2 regions of the Streptomyces sp. NPDC014623 genome follow, and region 2 is predicted to be linked to the other one. Evidence: predicted binding sites of a transcription regulator. Region 2 holds the regulator's gene; the other holds the start of a gene.
What was found. The regulator HspR, encoded in region 2, represses chaperone genes until heat shock. The targets are predictions, from matches to a motif close to TTGAGNNNNNNNNNCTCAA.

Region 1: the regulator HspR is predicted to act here: its motif matches at 2,632-2,650, upstream of dnaK (molecular chaperone DnaK).

Annotation. Positions count from the first base shown of each region.
Region 1 covers NZ_JBIBZU010000048.1:1,133-9,047, reverse strand. The annotation lists gene grpE (nucleotide exchange factor GrpE) at 109-759, opposite strand; gene dnaK (molecular chaperone DnaK) at 756-2,609, opposite strand; gene ACF1FZ_RS34690 (sugar transferase) at 2,902-3,642, shown strand; gene ACF1FZ_RS34685 (heterodisulfide reductase-related iron-sulfur binding cluster) at 3,735-6,002, shown strand; gene ACF1FZ_RS34680 (Yip1 family protein) at 6,207-7,136, shown strand; gene ACF1FZ_RS34675 (phosphoribosyltransferase) at 7,373-7,873, opposite strand; gene dcd (dCTP deaminase) at 7,880-7,915, opposite strand, start outside.
Region 2 covers NZ_JBIBZU010000013.1:219,474-237,006, reverse strand. The annotation lists gene dnaJ (molecular chaperone DnaJ) at 1-1,077, shown strand, start outside; gene ACF1FZ_RS22130 (heat shock protein transcriptional repressor HspR) at 1,079-1,525, shown strand; partial or broken gene ACF1FZ_RS22125 (LuxR C-terminal-related transcriptional regulator) at 1,574-2,572, opposite strand; gene ACF1FZ_RS22120 (helix-turn-helix transcriptional regulator) at 2,727-3,734, opposite strand; gene ACF1FZ_RS22115 (5'-nucleotidase) at 3,836-4,093, shown strand; gene ACF1FZ_RS22110 ((2Fe-2S)-binding protein) at 4,090-4,410, shown strand; gene ACF1FZ_RS22105 (pyridoxamine 5'-phosphate oxidase family protein) at 4,520-4,921, opposite strand; gene clpB (ATP-dependent chaperone ClpB) at 5,058-7,655, shown strand; gene ACF1FZ_RS22095 (MFS transporter) at 8,006-9,271, shown strand; gene ACF1FZ_RS22090 (YbjN domain-containing protein) at 9,342-9,887, shown strand; gene ACF1FZ_RS22085 (pyridoxal phosphate-dependent aminotransferase) at 9,970-11,151, opposite strand; gene ACF1FZ_RS22080 (hypothetical protein) at 11,278-11,547, shown strand; gene ACF1FZ_RS22075 (DUF2617 family protein) at 11,852-12,373, shown strand; gene ACF1FZ_RS22070 (polyamine aminopropyltransferase) at 12,479-14,077, shown strand; gene ACF1FZ_RS22065 (SRPBCC family protein) at 14,179-15,009, shown strand; gene ACF1FZ_RS22060 (aldose 1-epimerase) at 15,040-15,834, shown strand; gene pyrE (orotate phosphoribosyltransferase) at 15,865-16,404, shown strand; gene fbaA (class II fructose-bisphosphate aldolase) at 16,571-17,533, shown strand, end outside.

The sequences.
Region 1 (7,915 bases), on a different contig from region 2:
GTCGTTGGTGCTACCCCACGACCCCCCCGCCGGACGTGCGGCCGGGGGCCGGCCCGGGGGCCCGCCCCCACGCCCCGTCGGTGTTCACCGCAGTGGTCGGACGGAATGTCAGACCTCTTCGGTGCCACCGCTCTCCTCGTCGTCTGCCTTCTCTTCCTTCGCCGCCGCGGGCGTGGCGCCCGGCTGCGGTTCGGCCACGGCCACCCGCGCGGGGCGGATGGTGCGCTCCCCGATGCGGTACCCGGGCTGCAGGATCGCCACGCAGGTCGTCTCGGTGACGTCCGGCGCGTACGAGTGCATCAGGGCCTCGTGGATCGTCGGGTCGAAGGGCTCACCCTCCTTGCCGAACTGCTGGAGGCCCAGCTTCGCGACGACCGTCTCCAGGGATTCGGCCACCGACTTGAAGCCGCCCACGAGCTCGCCGTGCTCCCGGGCCCGGCCGACGTCGTCGAGCACGGGCAGGAGCTCGGTCAGCAGGCCCGCGGCCGCGACCTCCTTCACGGCGACCCGGTCGCGCTCGACGCGGCGACGGTAGTTCTGGTACTCGGCCTGGAGCCGCTGGAGGTCGCCCGTGCGCTCGCTGAGCGCGGTGCGGACCTGGTCCAGCTCGGCCGTCAGGGCCGCTGTCTGCTGTACGTCCCCGGCCGGGGCCGCCGCTTCCTCCTCGGAGGGGGCGGCAGCCTTCGGTTCGGCGTCGTCGGAGTTGGCGCCGGAGGGGACGTCAGGCTTCTCTTCGAAGCCCGGGGTCTCCTCGGTCACGCCGCACCGCCCTTCGTGTCCTTCTCGTCGTCCACGATCTCGGCGTCGACGACGTCGTCGTCGGCCTTGGCCTGACCGTCACCCGGGGCCTCGGCGCCCGGGGCCGCACCCTCGGCCTGGGTGTTGGCGTACATCGCCTGGCCCAGCTTCTGGGAGACGGCCGCGACCTTCTCGGTGGCGGTGCGGATCTCGGCGGTGTCCTCGCCCTTGAGCTTCTCCTTCAGCTCGGTGAGCGCGGTCTCCACCTCCGTCTTCACGTCACCGGGGACCTTGTCCTCGTTGTCCTTGAGGAACTTCTCCGTCTGGTAGACGAGCTGCTCACCCTGGTTGCGCGACTCGGCGGCCTCGCGGCGGGCGTGGTCCTCCTCCGCGTACTTCTCGGCCTCCTCGCGCATCCGGTTGACCTCGTCCTTCGGCAGCGAGGAGCCGCCGGTGACGGTCATCTTCTGCTCCTTGCCGGTGCCGAGGTCCTTGGCGGCGACGTGCATGATGCCGTTGGCGTCGATGTCGAAGGCGACCTCGATCTGCGGCACACCGCGCGGGGCCGGCGGGAGACCGGTCAGCTCGAACATCCCGAGCTTCTTGTTGTACGCCGCGATCTCGCGCTCGCCCTGGTAGACCTGGATCTGCACCGACGGCTGGTTGTCCTCGGCCGTCGTGAAGATCTCGGAGCGCTTGGTCGGGATCGTGGTGTTGCGCTCGATGAGCTTGGTCATGATCCCTCCCTTGGTCTCGATGCCGAGGGACAGCGGGGTCACGTCGAGGAGCAGGACGTCCTTGACCTCGCCCTTGAGGACACCGGCCTGGAGCGAGGCGCCGATGGCGACGACCTCGTCCGGGTTCACACCCTTGTTGGCCTCCTGGCCGCCGGTCAGCTCCTTGACGAGCTCGGCGACGGCGGGCATACGGGTGGAGCCACCGACGAGAACGACGTGGTCGATCTCGGAGAGCTGGATGCCCGCGTCCTTGATGACGTTGTGGAACGGGGTCTTGCAGCGGTCCAGGAGGTCTGCGGTCAGCTGCTGGAACTGCGAGCGCGTGAGCTTCTCGTCCAGGTGCAGCGGGCCCTCGGCGGACGCCGTGATGTAGGGCAGGTTGATCGTGGTCTCGGTCGAGGACGAGAGCTCGATCTTCGCCTTCTCCGCGGCCTCGCGCAGACGCTGGAGAGCCATCTTGTCCTTGGACAGGTCCACGCCGTGTCCGTTGGCGAACTGCTTCACCAGGTAGTCGACGACGCGCTGGTCCCAGTCGTCACCACCGAGGTGGTTGTCACCGTTGGTGGCCTTCACCTCGACGACGCCGTCGCCGATCTCCAGGAGGGACACGTCGAAGGTGCCGCCACCGAGGTCGAAGACGAGGATCGTCTGGTCGTCCTTGTCGAGGCCGTACGCCAGGGCGGCGGCGGTCGGCTCGTTGACGATGCGCAGGACGTTCAGGCCCGCGATCTCGCCGGCCTCCTTCGTCGCCTGACGCTCGGAGTCGTTGAAGTACGCCGGGACGGTGATGACCGCGTCGGTCACCTTCTCGCCCAGGTAGGACTCGGCGTCGCGCTTCAGCTTCTGCAGGATGAAGGCGCTCATCTGCTGCGGGTTGAAGCTCTTGCCGTCCAGGTCGATCTTCCAGTCAGTGCCCATGTGGCGCTTGACGGAGCGGATGGTCCTGTCGACGTTGGTGACCGCCTGGCGCTTGGCGACCTCGCCGACGAGCACCTCGCCGTTCTTCGCGAAGGCGACGACGGACGGCGTGGTCCTGGCGCCTTCGGCGTTGGTGATGACGGTGGGCTCGCCGCCTTCGAGAACGCTGACGACGGAGTTAGTCGTGCCCAGGTCGATGCCGACCGCACGTGCCATTTCAATTCCTCCAACTGACTACTTGAGTGGATCTGACTCAAGGATGCATGACACCCAGCCCGGAGTCAAAGGACCTGAGTCACTTACGCTCAACTTATGTGCTCACATATGCGCTGAGCAGGGAATTCGCGTGTTCGGGTACAGCCGCAGGCCGACCGGGAGCACCTCGCCCGGCACCCCCGGCATGCGCGGCACACCACACACGCCCCCCACCTTCGCACCATGAGATCGTTCTGTCACAAAATGCATCAAGACGTGCATACCGTTACGTCATCGACTCCGGGCAGGTGCAATGCGGAACGCGAGACAGACTGCGGCACGAAGAAAACGGCGCCCCGCCACGGCGACGGCGGTCCGGGCGGCGGGCCCCCGGCCCGGCCGCGCCCTCGCTGCCGCCCGGGCGGCAGCCGGACGCGCCACCGGGAACCTGGCGGCCGCGGCCGCCGCCCGGATCGCCGGCCCCCTGAGATCCCTGACCGCCAAGCGCGCCCTGGACCTGGCGCTCGGCACGGCACTCCTGCTCCTGGCGGCGCCCGCCCTCCTCCTCGCCGCCCTGGCCCTCGCCCTCCGGCCATCCCGCGGCCGGGGAGGCGTACTCCGGCGCGAGACCAGGGTCGGCCTCGGCGGCCACCCCTTCGAGCTGCGCTCACTGCGCACCCGGCGGTTCCGGCTCGACCTGCTGTCCCAGCTGCCCCACGTCGTCCGGGGAGACCTCTCCCTGGTCGGCCCGGCGCCGCTCACCCCCGCCGAGGCCGCCCTGTCCGGACCCGCCGCCGGACACTGGCGGCAGCGGCTCCGGCCGGGTCTGACCGGCCTGGCCCAGGTGCGCACCCACTCCAGGATGCCCTGGGACGAACCCGCCCTCCTGGACGCGCACTACGCAGAGCATCATGGAACATGGCTCGACCTGGCGATCCTGGCGCAATCCGTACGCATCCCCCTGCGAGCGGAGCCGCGCGGACCACGACGCCCGGGGAAGGCTCACCTGAGCGACACAGATCACCGCCTGCGCGGCTACAGCGCGGCGGAATAAGTGGATAGTGTCAGCACAGACTGATTAAGTTACTGCTTAGTAATCACTTGTACGCGCTGGATCCCACCCTCGCAGGCCCGAGGAGCCCCCAAATGCAACTCGCCGCGATCATCGTGTCGCTGGTGCTGACTGTCGTCGGCGTTGCGCTCATCGCCCGAGCCGTCGCGCAGATCTACCGGTTCGTCCGTCTCGGACAGCCGGTACCGGCAGGCAGCCGCACCGACGCCCCCAAGCAGCGCACGATCACCCTGGTCAAGGAATTCCTCGGCCACACCCGGATGAACCGGTGGGGGATCGTGGGCTTCGCCCACTGGTTCGTCGCGATCGGCTTCCTGACCCTGCCGCCGACGCTGCTCCAGGCGTACGGACAGCTCTTCCAGGCCGACTGGGTGCTGCCGGTCGTCGGTGGCTGGCTGCCGTTCGAGATGTACATCGAGTTCATCGGCATCATGACCGTGCTCGGCATCGTCACGCTGATGGCCATCCGGCTGCTGAACCTGCCCTCGCGGGCCGGCCGCAAGTCCCGCTTCGCCGGCTCCAAGGCCTGGCAGGCGTACTTCGTCGAGTACATCATCCTGATCATCGGCCTGGCCATCCTCGCGCTGCGCGGCCTGGAAGGCGCGATCCACCACGTCGAGGGCTACGAGGCCTCCTACTTCGTCTCGTACCCCCTGGTGCTCGCCTTCAAGGGTCTCACGCTCGGCACGCTCCAGAACCTGATCTACCTCACCGCGATGATCAAGATCGGCACCTCGCTGATCTGGATGATCACGGTCTCCCTCAACACGAACATGGGTGTCGCCTGGCACCGCTTCCTCGGCTTCCCGAACATCTGGTTCAAGCGGAACGCCGACGGCGAGGTCGCACTCGGCGCCCTCCAGCCGATGACCAGTGGCGGCAAGGAGATCGACTGGGAGGACCCGGGCGAGGACGACACCTTCGGCGTCTCCCAGGTCGAGCAGTTCTCCTGGAAGGGCATCCTCGACTTCTCCACGTGCACCGAGTGCGGCCGCTGCCAGTCGCAGTGCCCCGCCTGGAACACCGGGAAGCCGCTCTCCCCGAAGCTCCTGATCATGTCCCTGCGCGACCACGCGCACGCCAAGGCGCCGTACCTGCTGGCCGGCGGCGGCAAGGACATGGAGGGCACCGAGAAGGCGTCGGCCGAGGCACTCGAAGGCGTACCGGCCTCCGCCCTGGCCGAGGCCGAGCGCCCCCTCATCGGCACCGCCGAGGAGAACGGCGTCATCGACCCGGACGTGCTGTGGTCCTGCACCACCTGCGGTGCGTGCGTGGAGCAGTGCCCGGTCGACATCGAGCACATCGACCACATCGTCGACATGCGCCGCTACCAGGTGATGATCGAGTCCGCGTTCCCGTCGGAGGCGGGCACGATGCTCAAGAACCTGGAGAAGAAGGGCAACCCCTGGGGGCTCGCCAAGAAGCAGCGTGTCGAGTGGACCAAGGAGGTCGACTTCGAGGTCCCGATCGTCGGCAAGGACGTCGAGGACCTGAGCGAGGTCGACTACCTGTACTGGGTCGGCTGCGCGGGCGCCCTCGAGGACCGCGCCAAGAAGACGACGAAGGCCTTCGCCGAGCTCCTGCACATCGCGGGCGTCAAGTTCGCGATCATGGGCGGCGACGAGAAGTGCACCGGTGACTCCGCCCGCCGCCTCGGCAACGAGCCGCTGTTCCAGCAGCTCGGCCAGGAGAACGTCGCGATGCTGAACATGGCGTTCGGCGAGGACGACGACGAACCGGAGACGAAGAAGCCGAAGTCGTCGAAGAAGATCGTCGCGACCTGCCCGCACTGCTTCAACACCATCGCGAACGAGTACCCGCAGCTCGGCGGCGAGTACGAGGTCATCCACCACACGCAGTTGCTCCAGCACCTGGTGGACGAGGGCAAGCTGATCCCCGTGACACCGGTCGAGGGCCTGATCACGTACCACGACCCCTGCTACCTGGGCCGCCACAACAAGATCTACACGCCCCCGCGCGAGATCATCGCGAAGGTCCCGGGTCTGCGGAACGAGGAGATGCACCGCCACAAGGAGCGCGGCTTCTGCTGCGGCGCCGGCGGTGCCCGGATGTGGATGGAGGAGCGGATCGGCAAGCGCATCAACAACGAGCGCGTCGACGAAGCCCTCTCTCTCGACCCGGACATCGTCTCCACCGCGTGCCCGTTCTGCCTCGTCATGCTGACCGACTCGGTCAACGGCAAGAAGAACGACGGCAAAGCGAAGGAGTCGGTGCAGGTCGTGGACGTGTCACAGCTGCTCCTGGAGTCGGTGAAGACACCTGCCGACCCGGCGGGCGACGCGGCGCCGGCCGGCCGGCCGGAACCGGAACCCGTTCAGTAGCCGTCCCCCACCACGGAAGCGGCCGGACCTGCCTCGGGGGCAGGACCGGCCGCTTCCGTGTGTCCCGGGTGCCACCGAGGGTCCTCTCCGAGGTGGTGCGAGCCCCCCGGGGTTCCCCTAGGGGATGTCACAGCTAGGCCGCAATGGGCCCCTTGTTCCCCCGGCCCTCACACCACACCCGTACGGACCAGGTACGTTCGATGTGTGGCTGGATTCAGGATCGGACGCGGCCGGGACAACCGCACACCGCAACAACACCCGCAGCAGCAACAGCCGTACGGCGCACAGGCATCACCGCCGCCGCCGTACGGCGGGCAGCCGTGGCCCCCCACAGGAGGCAACGGCGCACCGTACGGCGGTCCTCAGGGCGCACCGTACGGCGGCGGGCACGGCGGCAACGGACACGGGGGTGGGAACGGGCACGCAGGCGGACACGGCGAACCGGAGTACTTCGGCGACCCGCACCACCAGCCCTCGCGACAGGACCCGTATGCCGACACCCCGGGACACACCCAGGCGTTCAGCATCAACGAGGACCCGTACGGCGACGGGAACACCTACCAGGCCGGCCAGGCCCCCGCACACCCCTCAGGACCCAGGCTGCACTGGAAGCAGTTGCTGAGCGGCATCGTGATGCGGCCGGGATCGACGTTCTGGCAGATGCGCGACCACCCCGTCTGGGGCACCGCGATCGTCGTCACGTTCGTCTACGGCCTGCTCGCGCTCTTCGGCTTCGACCAGGCACGCGACGAGGCGATCCACGCGGAGGTCTCCACGGCCGCCCCGTACGTGATCTTCACGGGCGTCGGCTTCGTCATCGGCGGGCTGGTCCTCGGCGCGGTCACCCACACCCTGGCCCGCCAGCTCGGGGGCACGGGCTCCTGGCAGCCGACCGTGGGGCTGTCGATGCTCATCATGTCGATCACGGACGCGCCCCGCCTGATCTTCGCCCTCTTCCTCGGCGGTGAGAACTCCCTGGTCCAGATCCTCGGCTGGATCACCTGGCTGGCCGCCGGAGCACTGTTCACCTCGATGGTGAGCAAGTCGCACGACCTGCCGTGGCCGAAGGCCCTGGGCGCCTCCGCTATCCAGCTGATCGCGCTGCTCTCGATCATCAAGCTCGGCACGATCTGATCCCGGTCCGACACGCAGGAGGGGGCCCGGTGCGTCGCACCGGGCCCCCTCCCGTTCCTCCCGCGGCGCTGCCTGAGGGCTGTCCCGCACTTCCTGGTGGATCAGCGCGCGGCGTCAGACGCGGTGCATCGCAAGGCGGAGAGGCGCCCGCGTACTGGATGTATCCGGGCGTTTCGACAACGCGGCGAGGTGCCGTAACCGTCGTCGTGCGCCCGCCAGGAATAGCGGGACAGCTCTCAGGAGTCGAGAACCTGACCCTCACGGCGCACGACGGGCTTCTCCACGCTCCACGGAAAGTTGATCCACTGGTCGGTCTTCTTCCACACGTATTCGCACTTCACGAGGGACTGCGGCTTCTCGTAGATGACCGCGCTGCGCACCTCGGCCACATGATCGATGCAGAAGTCACGGACCAGCTTCAGCGTCTTGCCCGTGTCGGCGACGTCGTCGGCGATGAGGACCTTCTTCTGCGTGAAGTCGATGGCATTGGGAACGGGCGCCAGCATGACCGGCATTTCCAGCGTGGTCCCGACCCCGGTGTAGAACTCGACGTTCACCAGATGGATGTTCTTGCAGTCCAGGGCATATGCCAGACCGCCCGCGACGAAGACCCCGCCCCGCGCGATACTCAGCACGACGTCCGGCTCGTAGCCGTCGTCGGCCACCGCCTGCGCCAGCTCGCGTACGGCGTGCCCGAAGGCCTCGTACGTCAGATTCTCCCGCATCTCACCAGCCATGCCGTATCACACCTGAGTCCTGTGGAAATTCATGTAAGAACG
Region 2 (17,533 bases):
CGGGAGTACCACCCGGACGCCAACAAGGGTGACGCCAAGGCCGAGGAGCGTTTCAAGGAGATCTCCGAGGCGAACGACATCCTCGGGGACCCCAAGAAGCGCAAGGAGTACGACGAGGCGCGCGCCCTCTTCGGCAACGGAGGCTTCCGGGCGGGTCCCGGCGGTGCGGGCGGCAACTTCAACTTCGACCTGGGCGACCTCTTCGGCGGCGCACCGGGCGGTGGCCAGACCGCCGGCGGCTTCGGCGGTGGCGGTCTGGGCGATGTCTTCGGCGGACTGTTCAACCGCGGCGGTGCGGGCACACGTGTCCAGCCGCGGCGCGGCCAGGACATCGAGTCCGAGGTGACGCTCAGCTTCACCGAGGCGGTCGACGGGGCCACGGTCCCGCTGCGGATGTCCAGCCAGGCCCCCTGCAAGGCGTGTTCCGGTACCGGCGACAAGAACGGCACCCCGAGGGTCTGTCCGACGTGTGTCGGCACCGGCCAGGTGTCGCGCGGCACCGGCGGCGGATTCTCCCTGACCGACCCCTGCGTGGACTGCAAGGGCCGGGGCCTCATCGCCCAGGACCCCTGTGAGGTCTGCAAGGGCAGCGGCCGGGCGAAGTCGGCCCGCACGATGCAGGTCAGGATTCCCGCGGGTGTGCTGGACGGCCAGCGCATCCGGCTGCGCGGCAAGGGCAGCCCGGGGGAGCGCGGTGGTCCGGCCGGCGACCTGTACGTCGTCGTCCACGTCGACGCCCACCCGGTCTTCGGCCGCAAGGGCGACAACCTCACCGTCACCGTGCCCGTCACCTTCCCGGAGGCGGCGCTCGGCGGCGAGGTGAAGGTCCCCACGCTCGGCGGGCCTCCGGTCACCCTGAAACTCCCGGCCGGCACGCCCAACGGACGTACGATGCGGGCCCGGGGCAAGGGCGCCGTACGCAAGGACGGGACCCGTGGCGACCTCCTGGTCACCGTCGAGGTGGCCGTGCCCACGGACCTCGGTGCGGACGCCCAGGACGCGCTGGAGGCCTACCGGAAGTCGACCGCGGGGGAGGACCCGCGGGCGGAGCTGTTCCAGGCGGCGAAGGGAGCTTGAGATGGACGGCCGTCGACGCAATCCGTACCAGCTGACCGACGAATCACCGGTCTACGTCATCTCGATCGCGGCCCAGCTCTCGGGCCTGCACCCGCAGACACTGCGCCAGTACGACCGCCTCGGCCTGGTCTCGCCGGACCGCACGGCCGGGCGCGGCCGCCGCTACTCGGCGCGTGACATCGAACTGCTGCGCACCGTGCAGCAGTTGTCGCAGGACGAGGGCATCAACCTCGCGGGTATCAAGCGCATCATCGAGCTGGAGAACCAGGTCGCCGCGCTCCAGCAGCGCGTCGCGGAGCTCTCGGCGGCGGTGGACGGCGCGGCCGTGGCCATGCAGCAGCGCGAGGCCCAGGTGCACGCCTCCTACCGGCGCGACCTGGTGCCCTACCAGGATGTGCAGCAGGCCGGCGCGCTGGTGGTCTGGCGGCCCAAGAGGCCGAAGGACTGAGGCGCGCGCCGAAGGCCGCCGGGGCCCGCTCCAGGAGTTCACGCTCCGGGGGGCGGGCCCTCCTTTCGCCGTTGTCGCGGACTCCTGGTCCACGATGCCCGAGCGCACCAGGAGCGCCCCGAGGTGGGTGCGGCTGCGGGCGCCGAGCGACTGCATCAGCTTGGATATGTGAGAGCGGCAGGTGCGGACGCTGATGCCCAGTCTGCGGGCGATGAGGTCGTCGACGTGCCCCTCCGCGAGGAGACGGGCGATGCTCTGCTGGACGGCGGTGACCGGCGTTCCCGGGGCCGCGACGGGCAACTGCTCGCTGTAGGGGGTCGCCTGGACCCAGAGGACCTCGAAGACCCGGGTGAGGTAGCGGACGAGGGCCGGATGACGGATCTCCAGGGCCGCTTCGTCCCCGGGCGCGGCCGGGATGTAGGCGACGGAGCGGTCGAAGACGATGAGGCGGTCGACGGTCTGTTCGACGGTCCGCACCTGGAGGTGGTCGGCCGGTATCTGCGCCACGTAGTCCCTGAGCCCCGGGCTGTAGCGGGCGGGGTGCTGGTAGAGGTGTCTGAGCCGGGCGCCCGAGGCGATCGCGGAGCGGGCGTTCTCCAGGCCCTGCTGCATGTTGTGCGTGAGGCGGTTGCCGCCGGGCTGCGCGGTCAGGACCTCCTCGGTGGCGCGGGTGGACGCCTCCCGGAGCACCGAGATGATGTGGGAGCGGCCCTCCAGCACGGTGATGGCGAGGTTGGGGTCCTCGTCGAAGACCGCCGTGAGGGGCGTCAGCGCCGCGGCGAGCGTGGAGGTCAGCCGGATCCGCTCGCTGATCTCGCGGGTGATGGGCTGCAGCAGACGGGCCAGGGCGGCGGACGGCTGGACGGGCCGCAGCCAGCCGCCGTCACGTGGGTCGGGTTCGACGAGGGCCATGTCCAGCAGACAGGGTGCCGCGGCGAGTGCGGTGCGGGGCAGGCGCCCCGCGCGCAGGGCCTCCTCGTACAGGCGGACGGCCGGGTCGCACAGCTCACGGGTCCCGTGAGGGTGGGCCCTTTTGGCGTCGTCCATGTCGGTTTGGAACCCCCCCACTTCGTGCACTGCAACAAGATGACGGTGGCCAAAGCCTAACGGCGGAGGGAGGCTGGACATGCAGGGGAACGGCCCGGCGAGACCCGGTGCGGCCGCGCCTCCTCCTGGTGCGCCCTGTCCGGGAGCTCCGGGATCACTGCTGGTCCAGGATGCCCGACTGTGCGATCAGATAGCCGAGTTGGGCGCGGCTGTTGCTGCCGAGCGCGGCATTGAGCTTGGCCACGTGCGCACGGCAGGTGCGTACGTTCATACCGAGGCGACGGGCGATGGAGTCATCGACGTGGCCCTCGACGAGGAGTTGGGCGATCGAGCGCTGAACACCCGTGATACCGAGCGGTGTCGAGGTGTACTTCACCTCTTCGAGCAGTGGTGCGGCTCTGGTCCAGAGTTGCTCGAACACCTTGGCGAGGTACTCCACCAGCCCCGTGTGACGCAGTTCCAGGGCGATCTGGCGGTCGTCCGTGGCGGGGATGAAGGCGACCGTGCGGTCGAAGATGATCAGCCGCTCGATGAGTTCCTCGAGCGTGCGGATCTCCACGTTCTCGTCCGCTATGAGCTCGGCGTAGGCGAGCGTGCTGGGGCTGTGCCGCACGGTGTGCTGGTAGAGCGTGCGCAGGCGCACGCCTCGGTCCACGACGGCCAGACCCCGCTCCAGGGCCTCGCTGAGGCGGTCCTGGCTCCGGCCGCCGCCCGGCTGGACCGTCAGGACCTCGGTGCGGCACTCGGCGGTGGCGAGGTCCAGGGCGGCGTTGATGCGGTTGGCGCCCTCGAGGACGGTGATGGCGTGGGTGGTCGGCGGATCCTGGGCGCTGATGTCCATGAACGGTTCGAAGGACTCGGCCAGCAGCACGGAGCGTCGCCTGCGCTCCAGGATCTCGCGTTCGAGCGGGTGCAGATGCTTGGCCAGCGCGGCCGACGGCGGTACGGGCCGGAGCCACTCGGGATCGTCGGGATCGGGGTGCAGCAGGGCGAAGTCGATCAGGCAGGGAGTCGCCGCCACCTCGGAGCGTGCGATGCGTCCGGAGCGCAGCGCACCGGCGTACAGGCGCCCTCCTTCTTCGCATAGTTCGGTAATCCCGTGAGGATGTGTCGGCTTTGTGTAGCTTGCGGTCATATCTCCACCCCCCAGGTTCCTGAACATGCAGGAACATGATGCATCGAGTCGGTGGTGTTCGAGTGCCTGGGTGAGACATCGTCTTTGGTGCGGGGGAGAACAATCCACAAGTGAGGACGAAGCCGATCATGTATAAGCGAATGCTTCGCTCGGCGCTTGCCGCCTCGTTCGTTGCAGCCCTGGGCATTGGACTGGCGGGCGGAGGCGACATCGCCTGGGGTGGGGGCGCTGCTGCGGCATCGGGCGACATCGCCTGGAACGTCGAGGCGTCTGCGCCGGGTGACATCGCATGGGGGATCCAGGCCGACCCGGGTGACATCGCATGGGGGACCCAGACCGAGCCGGGTGACATCGCCTGGTCCACTCCGACCCACGCCGGCTCATGACCACCCCACCGGACGACCGCACCTTCCGGCGGGAGATGGCCACGGCCTATCGCTCAGGGTGGCATTTCATCGATCTGCTCACGGCGCTCACCCGCCAGGGCGATTCGTTGATGGTCACCCTGTTCGGAGAGCCCATCGTTGTCGTGATGGAAACGGATGACGACATCCGTGCCTATCGCTGCCTCCGCCGACCGCGCGGAGCGCCGCAACCGGTTCGCTGTGCCGTGAGGTACGGCATGATTTTCGTGAATCTCGATCAGCGCGACCATGAGCTGTTCGAGCAAGAAGCCATTTCCGCCACCCCCCGCAGTGCCTGAACGATTCCCCCGTTGCTCCATGTCGTTCCGGCACTTCCCCCACACAGCGGCGCCATCGTGACCTGAACACGATGGCGCCGTTGTGCTGCCCGGAAAGCGCTTCGAATTCTCAGCCCTTTCCGAGAGCCCTGTCGACGGCGATCTCGATGACGACCCGCTCCGGATTGTGCCGCGGAGTGCGCTCGTAGCGCTCCGCGTAGCGGCGTACCGCGTCCTGGACCGCGCCGGGGTCCGTGCGGACGACCGCGCGGCCCTCCAGGGTCGCCCAGCGGCGCCCCTGGATCTGGCAGACCGCGACCCGTGCCCCCTCCGGGCCGGCCGCCAGGACGTTGGCGGCCTTTCTGGTGTTCCCGCCGGTGATGACGCGGGCGAGCCGTGTCTCCGGGTCGTACGTCACCCCGACGGGCACGACGTGCGGCGTGCCGTCCGGGCGGAGCGTGGTCAGGGTGCACACGTGGCGCTCCTGCCAGAAGGCGAGGTATTCGGGACCGGGGTCGCGTACGTCAGGCATGGGGTCAGCCTAGATACAGGAAGATTCGGGAGCCGGGGAGGCATCACCCTGCCCTTGAGTGGAATAGACTCAACTTTGTACCCGTTGTTCGAGTCATAGTTCCATGAAGCACCCGTACGAGGAGGAGACAGCGCCCGTGGACGCCGAGCTGACCAACAAGAGCCGGGACGCCCTCAACGCGGCCACCAGCAGGGCCGTCAAGGACGGACATCCGGACCTGACCCCCGGGCATCTGCTTCTCGCGCTGCTCGCGGGCGAGGACAACGCGAACATCACCGACCTGCTGGCCGCCGCCGAGGCCGACCAGGTGGCCGTGCGCGAGGAGACCGAGCGGCTGCTCGGTGCGCTGCCCAGCGTCACCGGGTCGACCGTCGCGCCGCCGCAGCCCAGCCGCGAACTGCTCGCCGTCCTCGCCGACGCCGACCGGTGTGCCAAGGAACTCGGCGACGACTACCTCTCCACGGAGCACCTGCTGATCGCCGTGGCGGCGAAGGGCGGCCGCGCCGGTGAGATCCTCGAGGGACAGGGAGCCGGTGCGAAGAAGCTGCTGGACGCATTCGAGAAGAGCAGGGGAGGGCGCCGGGTGACCACTCCCGACCCCGAGGGGCAGTACAAGGCGCTGGAGAAGTTCGGTACGGACTTCACGGCCGCCGCCCGCGAGGGCAAGCTGGACCCGGTCATCGGCCGTGACCAGGAGATCCGCCGCGTCGTGCAGGTGCTGTCACGCCGTACGAAGAACAACCCCGTGCTCATCGGTGAGCCCGGCGTCGGCAAGACGGCCGTCGTCGAGGGGCTCGCCCAGCGCATCGTCAAGGGCGATGTCCCCGAGTCCCTCCGGAACAAGCGGCTCGTCTCCCTGGACCTCGGCGCGATGGTCGCGGGCGCCAAGTACCGCGGCGAGTTCGAGGAACGCCTCAAGACCGTCCTCTCCGAGATCAAGGAGAGCGACGGACAGATCATCACCTTCATCGACGAGCTGCACACCGTCGTCGGTGCGGGCGCGGGCGGCGACTCCGCGATGGACGCGGGCAACATGCTCAAGCCGATGCTCGCCCGGGGTGAGCTCCGCATGGTCGGCGCCACCACGCTGGACGAGTACCGCGAACGCATCGAGAAGGACCCCGCGCTGGAGCGCCGCTTCCAGCAGGTCCTGGTCGCCGAGCCGTCCGTCGAGGACACCATCGCGATCCTGCGTGGGCTCAAGGGCCGCTACGAGGCGCACCACAAGGTCCAGATCGCCGACTCCTCGCTGGTGGCCGCGGCGACGCTCTCCGACCGGTACATCACCTCCCGGTTCCTCCCCGACAAGGCGATCGACCTCGTCGACGAGGCGGCCTCCCGGCTCCGCATGGAGATCGACTCCTCGCCCCTGGAGATCGACGAGCTCCAGCGTTCCGTCGACCGGCTGCACATGGAGGAGCTGGCGCTCAGGAACGAGAGCGACGAGGGTTCCAAGCAGCGCCTGGAGAAGATCCGCCGCGACCTCGCCGACAAGGAGGAGGAGCTGCGCGGTCTCACCGCCCGCTGGGAGAAGGAGAAGCAGGGCCTGAACCGCGTCGGTGAGCTCAAGGAGCGTCTCGACGAGCTGCGGGGCCAGGCGGAGCGTGCCCAGCGCGACGGTGACTTCGACACCGCCTCCAAGCTGCTGTACGGGGAGATCCCCGGCCTGGAGCGTGAGCTGGCCGAGGCGGACGAGGCCGAGCAGGAGGCTTCCAGGGACACCATGGTCAAGGAGGAGGTCGGCCCGGACGACATCGCCGACGTCGTCGGCGCCTGGACCGGCATCCCGGCCGGACGCCTCCTGGAGGGCGAGACCCAGAAGCTGCTGCGGATGGAGTCCGAGCTGGGCAGGCGGCTGATCGGCCAGAGCGAGGCCGTGCGGTCCGTGTCGGACGCCGTACGCCGCACACGCGCAGGGATCGCCGATCCCGACCGGCCCACCGGTTCGTTCCTGTTCCTCGGTCCGACGGGGGTCGGCAAGACGGAGCTGGCGAAGGCACTCGCCGACTTCCTGTTCGACGACGAGCGGGCCATGATCCGCATCGACATGAGCGAGTACAGCGAGAAGCACAGCGTCGCCCGTCTCGTCGGTGCCCCGCCCGGCTACGTCGGATACGAGGAGGGCGGCCAGCTCACGGAGGCGGTGCGCCGCCGCCCGTACAGCGTCGTGCTGCTGGACGAGGTCGAGAAGGCCCACCCCGAGGTCTTCGACGTCCTGCTGCAGGTGCTCGACGACGGCCGGCTCACCGACGGGCAGGGCAGGACGGTGGACTTCCGCAACACCATCCTGATCCTGACGTCGAACCTGGGCAGCCAGTTCCTGATCGACCCCCTGACCGAGCCCGAGGTGAAGAAGGAGCAGGTCCTGGAGGTCGTACGGGCCTCGTTCAAGCCGGAGTTCCTCAACCGGCTCGACGACCTGGTCGTCTTCTCCGCTCTGTCCGGCGACGAGCTGGCCCACATCGCGGGGCTCCAGGTGGGCCGTCTCGCCGGGCGGCTGGCCGACAGGCGGATCCGCCTCGACGTCACCCCCGGAGCACTGGCCTGGCTGGCGGTGGAGGGCAACGACCCGGCGTACGGCGCCCGGCCGCTGCGCCGGCTCATCCAGACCGCGATCGGCGACCGGCTCGCGAAGGAGATCCTCGCGGGCGAGGTCAAGGACGGCGACACGGTCCGGGTCGACCGGGGCGGTGACGGACTGACCGTGGGGACCGCGGCGGCGAAGACCCTGTAGACCCGGGCGGTGTCCTGTGCCCCCTCCCCGGCCGGAAGACCTCGTGTCCCGGCCGGGGAGGGGGCACACGCGTGTGCGGCCCCTCCCCATTGATGTGTCCATCGGGCACACCTCGTCGGGGGAACACCTGTGAAATCGAGCCGAAAGTTTCCTTAATCTGGCCGGATGCGGGAATCCCCGGTCCGGACCATTGTTTTTTGTGTCCGACCGATACATATCTGCGTCCTCGGCCGGAGCCGGAACGGCAGTTGTCCGGGTGATCGGGTGCCGCGCGGTATCGGGACACTCCGGGCCCTTTTCTTTTCCGCAGGGGCGTTCGGGGTGAATTCGGCAACCGGTAGGGTGCGCGCATGACGGAGCGGATACCCGGCGAGTCGAAGGCGGAGCCGAAGGATTGCAGGAGCGGCAGCCTCATTCGCCTGAGCGAATTTCGGACGCTGTGGGCGGCTTTTGCCCAGTCGGTGCTGGGCGACCAGCTGGCACGGGTGGCGCTGTCGCTCCTCGTGTTCGAACGCACCGAGTCGGCCGGCTGGACCGCGGCGACCTACGCTCTGACGAGCCTGCCCGCACTGCTGTCCGGAGTGCTCCTCTCCGGCCTCGCGGACCGTTTCCCCCGGCGCACGGTCATGATCGGATGCGACCTGGTGCGGGCCGTCCTCGTCGGCCTGATGGCCTTGCCGGGGACACCCTTGCCGCTGCTCGCGGGGCTGCTGGTGCTGGCGCAGCTCGCCGAGGCGCCGTTCGGGGCGTCGCAGGGCGCCCTGATGCCGGCCGTCCTGGGTGAGCGCCTGTACGAGCGGGGACAACGGGTCATGATGATCACCCATCAGGCCGGACAGCTGGTCGGCTTCGCCGTCGGCGGGGTGCTCGTGGTGTGGCTGGGCGGCCACCTCTCCCTCGGGCTGAACGCGGTGACGTTCCTGGTCTCCGCATGCCTGATCAGGCTGGGTGTGAAGGCGCGGCCGGTGGACCCGGGCGACGCGCAGCCGAAGCGGGTGCACACCCAGGTGGGCAAGGCCGCGGTCCTGATCTGGTCGGATTCCCGGCTGCGGTCGCTGGTCGCGCTCGGCTGGCTGGCGGGCTTCGTCGTGCTGCCGGAGGGTCTCGCCGCCCCGTTCTCCGAGGAGGCCGGCGGGAGCGCCGCCTCGGTGGGGCTCCTGCTCGCCGCGCACCCCGCCGGAATGGTTCTGGGCGCGGCCCTCATGGGCCGTACGGGCTTCGACGCCGAGCGCCGGCGCCGGCTGCTCGGGCCGCTGGCGGTGGGCGCGAACCTTCCGCTGGTCGTCTACCTCGCGGGCCCCGGGGTGGGGGTGGCCCTGCTGGTGCTGCTGGTGTCGGGCGTCTGTTCCGCGTACCAGATCACCGCGGGGGCGACCTTCGTCCTGCTCACCCCGGCCGGCCAGCGCGGTCAGGCGCTGGGACTCGCCAGGTCGGGGCTGACCGCGGTGCAGGGGATCGGTGTCGCGGCGGGCGGCCTGGCGGCGGAGCTGTCCGGGTCCTCGGCACAGACGATCGGCGGGGCCGGAGTCGTCGGCACGCTCTGCGCCGTGCTGGCCGCGGTTTCCTGGTCGAGGGCCAGGGGAACGAGCGGGGGGACGATTCCCCTGAGTGCGTAGGACCACCGGCCGCGATCGCGGCTAGGGTCGAAGCCAGGAAACCACGTGCGATCCACAGGAGTACCCAGCGATGTCTATCGACCCGTCCTCGATCCCCAACTTCGGAGGCCAGCCCGAACCGCAGGCGGAAAGGCCCGAAGGCCCCGTGGTCCCCGACCAGGACCTCGTCAAGCAGCTTCTCGAGCAGATGGAGCTGAAGTTCGTCGTCGACGACGAGGGCGACCTCGCCGCGCCGTGGGAAGACTTCCGGACGTACTTCATGTTCCGTGGCGAGGAGGAGCAGCAGGTCTTCTCGGTCCGGACCTTCTACGACCGCCCCCACGCCCTGGACCAGCGCGCCGTGCTGCTCGACGCGATCGACGACTGGAACCGCCGCACCCTGTGGCCCAAGGTCTACACGCACGCCCATGAGGGCGAGGAGGGCACCGCCGCCTCCGTACGCCTGGTCGGTGAGGCGCAGATGCTCATCGGCACCGGTGTCAGCCTGGAGCACTTCGTCTCCTCGACGGTCAGCTGGGTGCGGGCCTCGATCGAGTTCGACAAGTGGCTCGTGGAGCGCCTGGGACTGGAGTCCGCGGAGCAGAAGACCGAGGGCGGGGAGCCCACGGAGGCCTGATCCGGCGGACGGACGGCGCAGGTCCGGTCCGGGGCGCGGCCAGTGCGGCCGGCGCTCCGTCCCGGGCCTGCGCTGTTCCGGGTCAGGACGCGCGGAGGCCCTTCAGCCGGGTGACCGCCTCGGTGAGCACGTCCGTACGTTTGCAGAACGCGAAGCGTACGAAGGGCGCGCCCTGCTCGCGGTGGTCGTAGAAGACCGCGTTCGGGACGGCGACGACCCCGCAGCGCCCCGGGAGCGCCCGGCAGAAGGCGAAGCCGTCCTCCCCCGAACCGAGCGGACGGATGTCGGCGGTGACGAAGTACGTCCCGGCGGGTTCGTAGACCTCGAAACCGGCCTCCGCCAGGCCCGCGCCGAGCAGGTCGCGCTTGGCGCGCAGATCCGCGCGCAGCCCCTCGAAGTAGCTGTCGGGCAGGCGCAGGGCATCGGCGACCGCGTACTGGAAGGGGCCACCGGAGACGTAGGTCAGGAACTGCTTGGCCGAGCGGACCGCGGTGACCAGTTCCGGGCTCGCGGTGATCCAGCCGATCTTCCACCCCGTCAGTGAGAACGTCTTGCCCGCGCTGCTGATGGTGACCGTGCGCTCACGCATGCCGGGGAAGGACGCGAGGGGGATGTGCTCACCCTCGAGGACGACGTGCTCGTAGACCTCGTCGGTGACCACCAGAAGGTCCCGCTCGCACGCGAGTGCGGCGACGGCGGCCAGCTCGTCCCGGGTCAGGACGGTGCCGGTCGGGTTGTGCGGGGTGTTGAGCAGGATCAGCCGGGTGCGGGGCGTGACGGCGGCGCGCAGTTCGTCGAGGTCGAGCCGGAAGGCCCCTTCGTGCGGCCGGAGCGTGACGGGGACGCGGGTGCCGCCCGCCATGGCGATGCAGGCGGCGTACGAGTCGTAGTAGGGCTCCAGTGCGATGACCTCGTCGCCGGGCTCCAGGAGGGCGAGCAGGGAGGCGGCGACCGCCTCCGTGGCACCTGTGGTGACCAGGACCTCGGCCTCGGGGTCGTACTCCAGCCCGTAGTGCCGTTGCTGGTGCTCCGCGACCGCGGAGCGCAGTTCGGGGATGCCGGGGCCCGGTGGGTACTGGTTGCCGTGGCCGGCGCGCAGCGCGCGGACCGCGGCCTCGCGGATCTCCTCGGGACCGTCGGTGTCGGGGAAGCCCTGGCCGAGATTGATCGATCCCGTCTGTACGGCCAGGGCCGTCATCTCCGCGAAGATCGTCGTGCCGAACTCGGTGAGGCGGCGGTTGAGCAGCGGTCGTCCCTGTGTCATGGACGCCATCCTGTTCCGAAGCTCTGGAGTTGCTCAAGTCTGCTTTGGGCGCGGCGGGCCAGGGGAATCCAACGCCCACTCGAGAAGCGGGGACCTCGCTTCGGGGGAGAGAAGGATGTGAGGTCGATGGGGTTGTTCGTCTTCATCGTGTTCCTGGTGATCGTGGCGGTGGGGGCCGCTGCCCTCGTCACAGGATCAGGCAGCCGGAAGAAGACCCCGGCGGGGCGCGCCGGGCGGGCGGGCCGCCGGGGCTCGGACAGTGGCGGGGGAGGCGGCTCGGGCGGCAACAGCTGGTGGGCCGGGGACAGCGGCGGCGGTGACTCCGGTGGGCATTCCTGCGGAGGCGGCGGCAGCAGTTGCGGTGGCGGCGGGGGCTGCGGCGGCGGCAGCAGCTGAGACAGGCCCGCCCGTCCCGGGCGGGGCGAGCGCGTACGAGGTGTCCGGTGGAGATGAACTCCCGCCGGACACCTTTTTGTTGGAGTGCGGGAACAGGTGAACCGTCCTGCCCCCTGAGGGATGGAAACCGCGGCAAGTTGGGTAAAAACGCTGTGAGCACGACCTACCTCGTGATTGCATCGAAGTAGAGAACATTCAGCCCCCGGGCCCCAGTTGGGCCGGATCGGGCCCCTCCCCCCCCCACGTCCGCCGTCCGGGGGTGCCTCCTGTCCATGTGTCCCAGCGTGTTTTGCGGAGCCGATCCATGCTCACGACCCTTCAGACCGCCTATTCCGATACCCGGGCCGCCGATCTCGCATGGACGCTCGGGCGGGAGCCGCTGCCCGCACTCGCCGTGCTCGACCTCGAACTGTCGGGATCGAAGGTGCAGCTGAGGCTGCTCGGCGCCTCCCACCAGGTGCTGCTGGAGGAGGGGAACCGCAGGTGCTCCGAGACCGTCGCCTGTCTGCCGGGCAGCAGCGCACCGCTGCCGCTGGGTGTCGCCGAGAGCCTGGGTGACTGGGACTACGAATTCGCGGCACGCGTCGAGACGCTCTCGGAGGGATCGTTCGCAGGGCGGGCCCAGGAGCTGCTCGCGCTGGTGTCCGACCATCCGCACGGGCTGGCGGGGACGTTCCCCGGCAGTCCCCACGCCTTCACCGCGATGCTCGCGCAGCGGACGGAGGGGCAGGTGCGCTGGCGGACCTGGCACGCGTATCCGCAGGAGGGCCAACTGGTGGTGACCCGCACCCGGGTGGGAGCGCGGGTGCCGACGGCGGTGCCGTGAGGAGGGCGCGGACCCGTCCGGTGCGGTGCACGGAGACCGGGCACGCGTCATGTGTACTCGTGTGGGTGACAAACGGCAACCGGGCCGTCACGTAGCGTTCATTTCATGATCGACCAGCAGACGCCGTCGCGAGGGGGTGCGACCCGGCTTCCCGTGCGGCAGAGGACCGGCCGGTTCCTCGTGCTGGCCGTGGTCTTCGTCTGCGCCGCGTGCGGTCTGGTGTACGAACTGGAACTGGTGGCGCTGGCCTCGTACTTCATCGGTGATTCGGTCACGCAGGCTTCGGTCGTGCTGTCCCTGATGGTGTTCGCGATGGGCATCGGGTCGCTGCTCGCGAAACGTTTACGCACCCGGGCCGCCGTGGGGTTCGGGCTGATCGAGGCCGCGCTCGCGCTCGTCGGCGGGACGTCGGCGCTCGTCCTGTACGCGTCCTTCGCCTGGCTCGGGGAGCCGCGCTACGCCGTGGCCGGCTTCTCGCTCGTGATCGGGATCCTGATCGGCGCGGAGATCCCGCTGCTGATGACACTCATCCAACGGGTCGACCGGCAGGACGCGGGCGGAGCGGCCGCGGACCTCTTCGCCGCCGACTACGTGGGCGCGCTGGCCGGCGGGCTGGCCTTCCCGTTCCTGCTGCTGCCGGTGATGGGCCAGCTGACCGGGGCGCTGTTCACCGGCGCGGTCAACGCGGCGGCGGGCGGGACGCTGGTGCTGTGGGTGTTCCGGCGCGATCTGGGACCGCGCTCACGCCTGCTGCTGGTCGTCGTCAACGGAGCGGTGATCGTCCTGCTGGCCACGGCCTCCGTCCTGGTCGACGACTTCGAGCGGGCGGCGCGGCGCGCGGTGTACGGGGACGAGGTGCGGGTCGCGGTGCAGACAGAGGTGCAGGAGATCGTCCTGACCGGTCCGGGGCGCGGCTCGCTCGGCCTCTACCTGGGCGGCCGGCTCCGGGTGAGCTCCCGGGACGAGCACCGTTACCACGAGGCGCTCGTGCACCCGGCCATGAACGGGGCACACCGGCGGGTACTGATCCTGGGCGGGGGCGACGGGCTGGCCGCCCGTGAGGTGCTGCGCTATCCGGATGTCACGTCCGTCGTGGTGGTCGAGCTCGACCCGGCCGTCACCCGGCTGGCCCGCACGGACCCGGGGCTCTCCGCGCTGAACGGGCACGCGTACGAGGACCCCCGGCTGACGGCGGTCACCGGGGACGCCTTCGCCTGGCTGCGAGCCACGCACGACCGCTACGACGTGGTGATCTCGGACCTCCCCGACCCGGGGATCACGGCGAGCACGAAGCTCTACGCCGCAGAGTTCTACGGGCTGGTCGCCGGAGCTCTGGAGCCGGCCGGCCGGCTGGTGGTGCACGCGGGGCCGCCGAGCAGCAGGCCGAGGACGTTCTGGACGGTGGAGGCGTCGGTACGTGCGGGCGGCCTGGTGACCCGGCCGTACCGCGTCGAGGGGCGGGCCGGTGGGCTCGTGACGGGTCCGGGGCGCGCCACGGATGGGGCGGAGGAACCGCGGGACTGGGGGTTCGTGCTGGCCGCCCGGCAGACGGTGGGACGGCTCGGCATGGACCCGGAGGCGCCGCCTCTGCGGACGCTGGGGGAGCGGGAGTTGCTGGCCGGCCGGCGCGCGGCGGAGCGGGCGCGGCAGCACGGGGTGCTGCCGTCGACACTGGTCCACCCGCGGTACCGGGAGGAGCCGTGAGCACGGAGGCCGGGGGCCCGCACGGCCTTCGGGAGGCCGTCGGGGGGCCTTCGGGGGTGGAAGCGCTGACGGTACGGCCGGGGCTGAGTAGGCTCGGCGGTATGGAGCATGAGGTGTTCGTTCCGGTTCCGGTCTCGTCCCTGCGGCGGGCGCTGGGTGATCCCGCCCGCGTCGCGCGCTGCGTACCGGGACTCCAGCAGGATGCCGACGCGTCGGCGGGGCCGCTGACGGGACGGCTGAAATTCCGGGCCGACGGCCACACGATCACGTACCGAGGGGCGCTGACGCTGCGGCCCTCCGGCGGAGGTGACTCCTTCTCCGTCACCGGGGAGGGTGTGGAGGCCCGCGGTACGGGCTCGGTGAAGCTGACGCTGACCATCGGCCTGACGGAGACGGACGGTGGGACGACGATCGGATTCACCGGCACGGCGAGTGGCGACGGCCGCATCGTGGAGCTGGACGCACCGGTGGCGCTCAGTGCGGCGGAGCGTCTGCTGGACCGCTTCACGCAGCAGCTGGTGACGGAGTCGCTGGCGACGCGGGACGGCTCGCCGGAGGCCGGGGCGCCGGTTGCGGAACCCTCAGGGGAGGAGGCGTCGGGCGCCGAGGCCTCACGGGAGGAGCCGCCGGGAGCCGGCATGGAGTCCGTGTTCGACGTGCCCGTGCCGCCGTCCTCGCTCGACTCGCCCGCGGACATGGAATTCACCGTGCCGGACGAGCCGCCGGCCGAAGCCGCGCACGCTCGCCGCACCATGATCGGCCGCAGCACGGAGGAGGTCGACCACGCTCCGCCACGTGGCCGGTACGCCCCCGTGCCCTCGCCCGAGGACGGCACCGCGGGCCTCGCGCTGCGCTGGGCCGCCCCGGCGGCCGCCCTGGCGATCGTCTCGGCCGTGGTGGTGAGCAGAGCTCTGCGGCGCAGGAGGCCGTAGGGAGCCGTCCCACGCCAGTAGTGTCGGGGGGTGAGCAGAGTGGTGAAGAACGCACGGCTGAGCGCCGGCGACGTCGAACTGACCGTTGATCCCGTGCACGGCTGCCGGATCAGCAGCCTACGGATCGGGGGTACCGAACTGCTGCGCCAGGGCGAGCGGTACGGCTGTTTCCCCATGGTGCCGTGGTGCGGCCGTACCGGGAACGGTCTGTTCCGCAATGGCGGCGAGCTGCACCGGATGCCGTTGAACTCGCCGCCGCACGCCATCCACGGCACCGGCCGTGACACGTCCTGGCAACCGGCCCGGCAGAGTGATTCGGAAGCGGCCTTCTTCTACGATCTGGCCGACCCGTGGCCGTACGAGGGCCGGGTGACGCAGGCTTTCGAGCTGACCGAGGAGTCGCTGACGCTGAGCCTCGGCATCGAGACGTACGGGGACTCGTTCCCGGCGCAGGCAGGGTGGCACCCCTGGTTCCTCCGGAACCTCGGCGGCCAGGACGTGGAGATCGCCTTCGACGCGGCCTGGCAGGAGGAGCGGGGCGACGACCACCTGCCGACCGGCCGCCGGACCGACCCCGTCCCCGGCCCCTGGGACGACTGCTTCGGGATGCCTGAGGGCGTCGACGTGAAGCTCACCTGGCCCGGGCAGCTGGAGCTGACGGTCAGGAGCCGGGACGAGTGGGTGGTGGTCTACGACGAGCAGGCCGAGGCGGTCTGTGTGGAGCCGCAGTCCGGACCGCCGAACGGGCTGAACACGGCCCCCCGGCTGGTCACCCCGATCGAGCCCCTGGAAATCACGTCGACCTGGAGCTGGGCGCGGCTCTGACCCTCCGCGGCAGCCCTTACCCTCGTTGGCATGACTGACGTACGTGCTGAGCTGCTCCAGCAGATCAAGGACAAGGCCGTGGTGCACGGCAAAGTGACCCTCTCCTCGGGTCTGGAAGCCGACTGGTACATCGACCTGCGCCGGATCACGCTGGACGGCGAGGCCGCGCCGCTGGTCGGCCAGATGATGCTCGACGCCACCGCCGAGCTGGACTACGACTGTGTCGGCGGTCTGACACTGGGTGCCGACCCGGTGGCCACCTCGATGCTGCACGCCTCGGCGGCGCGCGGGAAGAGCCTGGACGCGTTCGTCGTCCGCAAGGCGCAGAAGGCCCACGGGATGCAGCGCCGCATCGAGGGCACGGACGTCAAGGGCCGCCGCTGCCTCGTCGTCGAGGACACCTCGACGACCGGCGGCTCGCCGCTGACCGCGGTCGAAGCGGTGCGCGAGGCCGGCGGCGAGGTCGTGGCCGTCGCCGTGATCGTGGAGCGCGGCGCCGCCTCGGCGATCGCCGAGGCAGGCCTGCCGTACGTCCAGGTCTACTCCGTGGCGGACCTCGACCTGGCCTGACCTGCGGCTTCCTCGGGCTGTTCCCTGTTTCACGTGAAACAGGGAACAGGAGCCGACGGGCAGCGTGGAGCCGAAGCGAGAGTCTGGGAAGATAAGGGCGACGATGACGTCGCCCCCAGGTCAGGGACCAAGCACCGCACACCCGCACATCCCAAGGAGCGGACAGATGCCCATCGCAACCCCCGAGGTCTACGCCGAGATGCTCGACCGGGCGAAGGCAGGCAGGTTCGCCTACCCGGCCATCAACGTGACGTCGACCCAGACCCTGCACGCTGCACTGCGCGGCTTCGCGGAGGCGGAGAGCGACGGCATCGTCCAGATCTCCACCGGCGGCGCCGAATTCCTGGGCGGCCAGCACAACAAGGACATGGTGACGGGCGCCGTAGCCCTGGCCGAGTTCGCGCACATCGTCGCCGCCAAGTACGACATCACGGTCGCGCTGCACACCGACCACTGCCCCAAGGACAAGCTGGACGGTTACGTACGTCCGCTGCTCGACGTCTCCGCGGAGCGCGTCGCCAAGGGTCTGAACCCGCTGTTCCAGTCGCACATGTGGGACGGTTCGGCCGAGACCCTCGCCGACAACCTGGCCATCGGCCAGGAACTGCTGGCCAAGGCCGCCGCCGCCAAGATCATCCTTGAGGTCGAGATCACCCCGACCGGTGGCGAGGAGGACGGCGTCACGCACGAGATCAACGACGAGCTGTACACGACCGTCGACGACGCGCTGCGTACGGCCGAGGCTCTCGGTCTGGGTGAGAAGGGCCGCTACCTGCTGGCAGCGTCCTTCGGCAACGTCCACGGCGTCTACAAGCCGGGCAACGTCGTCCTGCGCCCCGAGCTCCTCAAGGACCTCCAGCAGGGTGTCGCCGCCAAGTACGGCAAGCCGGCCGGCAGCCAGCCGTTCGACTTCGTCTTCCACGGCGGTTCGGGCTCCACCGCCGAGGAGATCGCCACCGCGCTGGAGAACGGCGTCGTGAAGATGAACCTCGACACCGACACGCAGTACGCCTTCACCCGCCCGATCGTGGACCACGTGTTCCGCAACTACGACGGTGTGCTGAAGGTCGACGGCGAGGTCGGCAACAAGAAGGTCTACGACCCCCGCAGCTGGGGCAAGTCCGCCGAG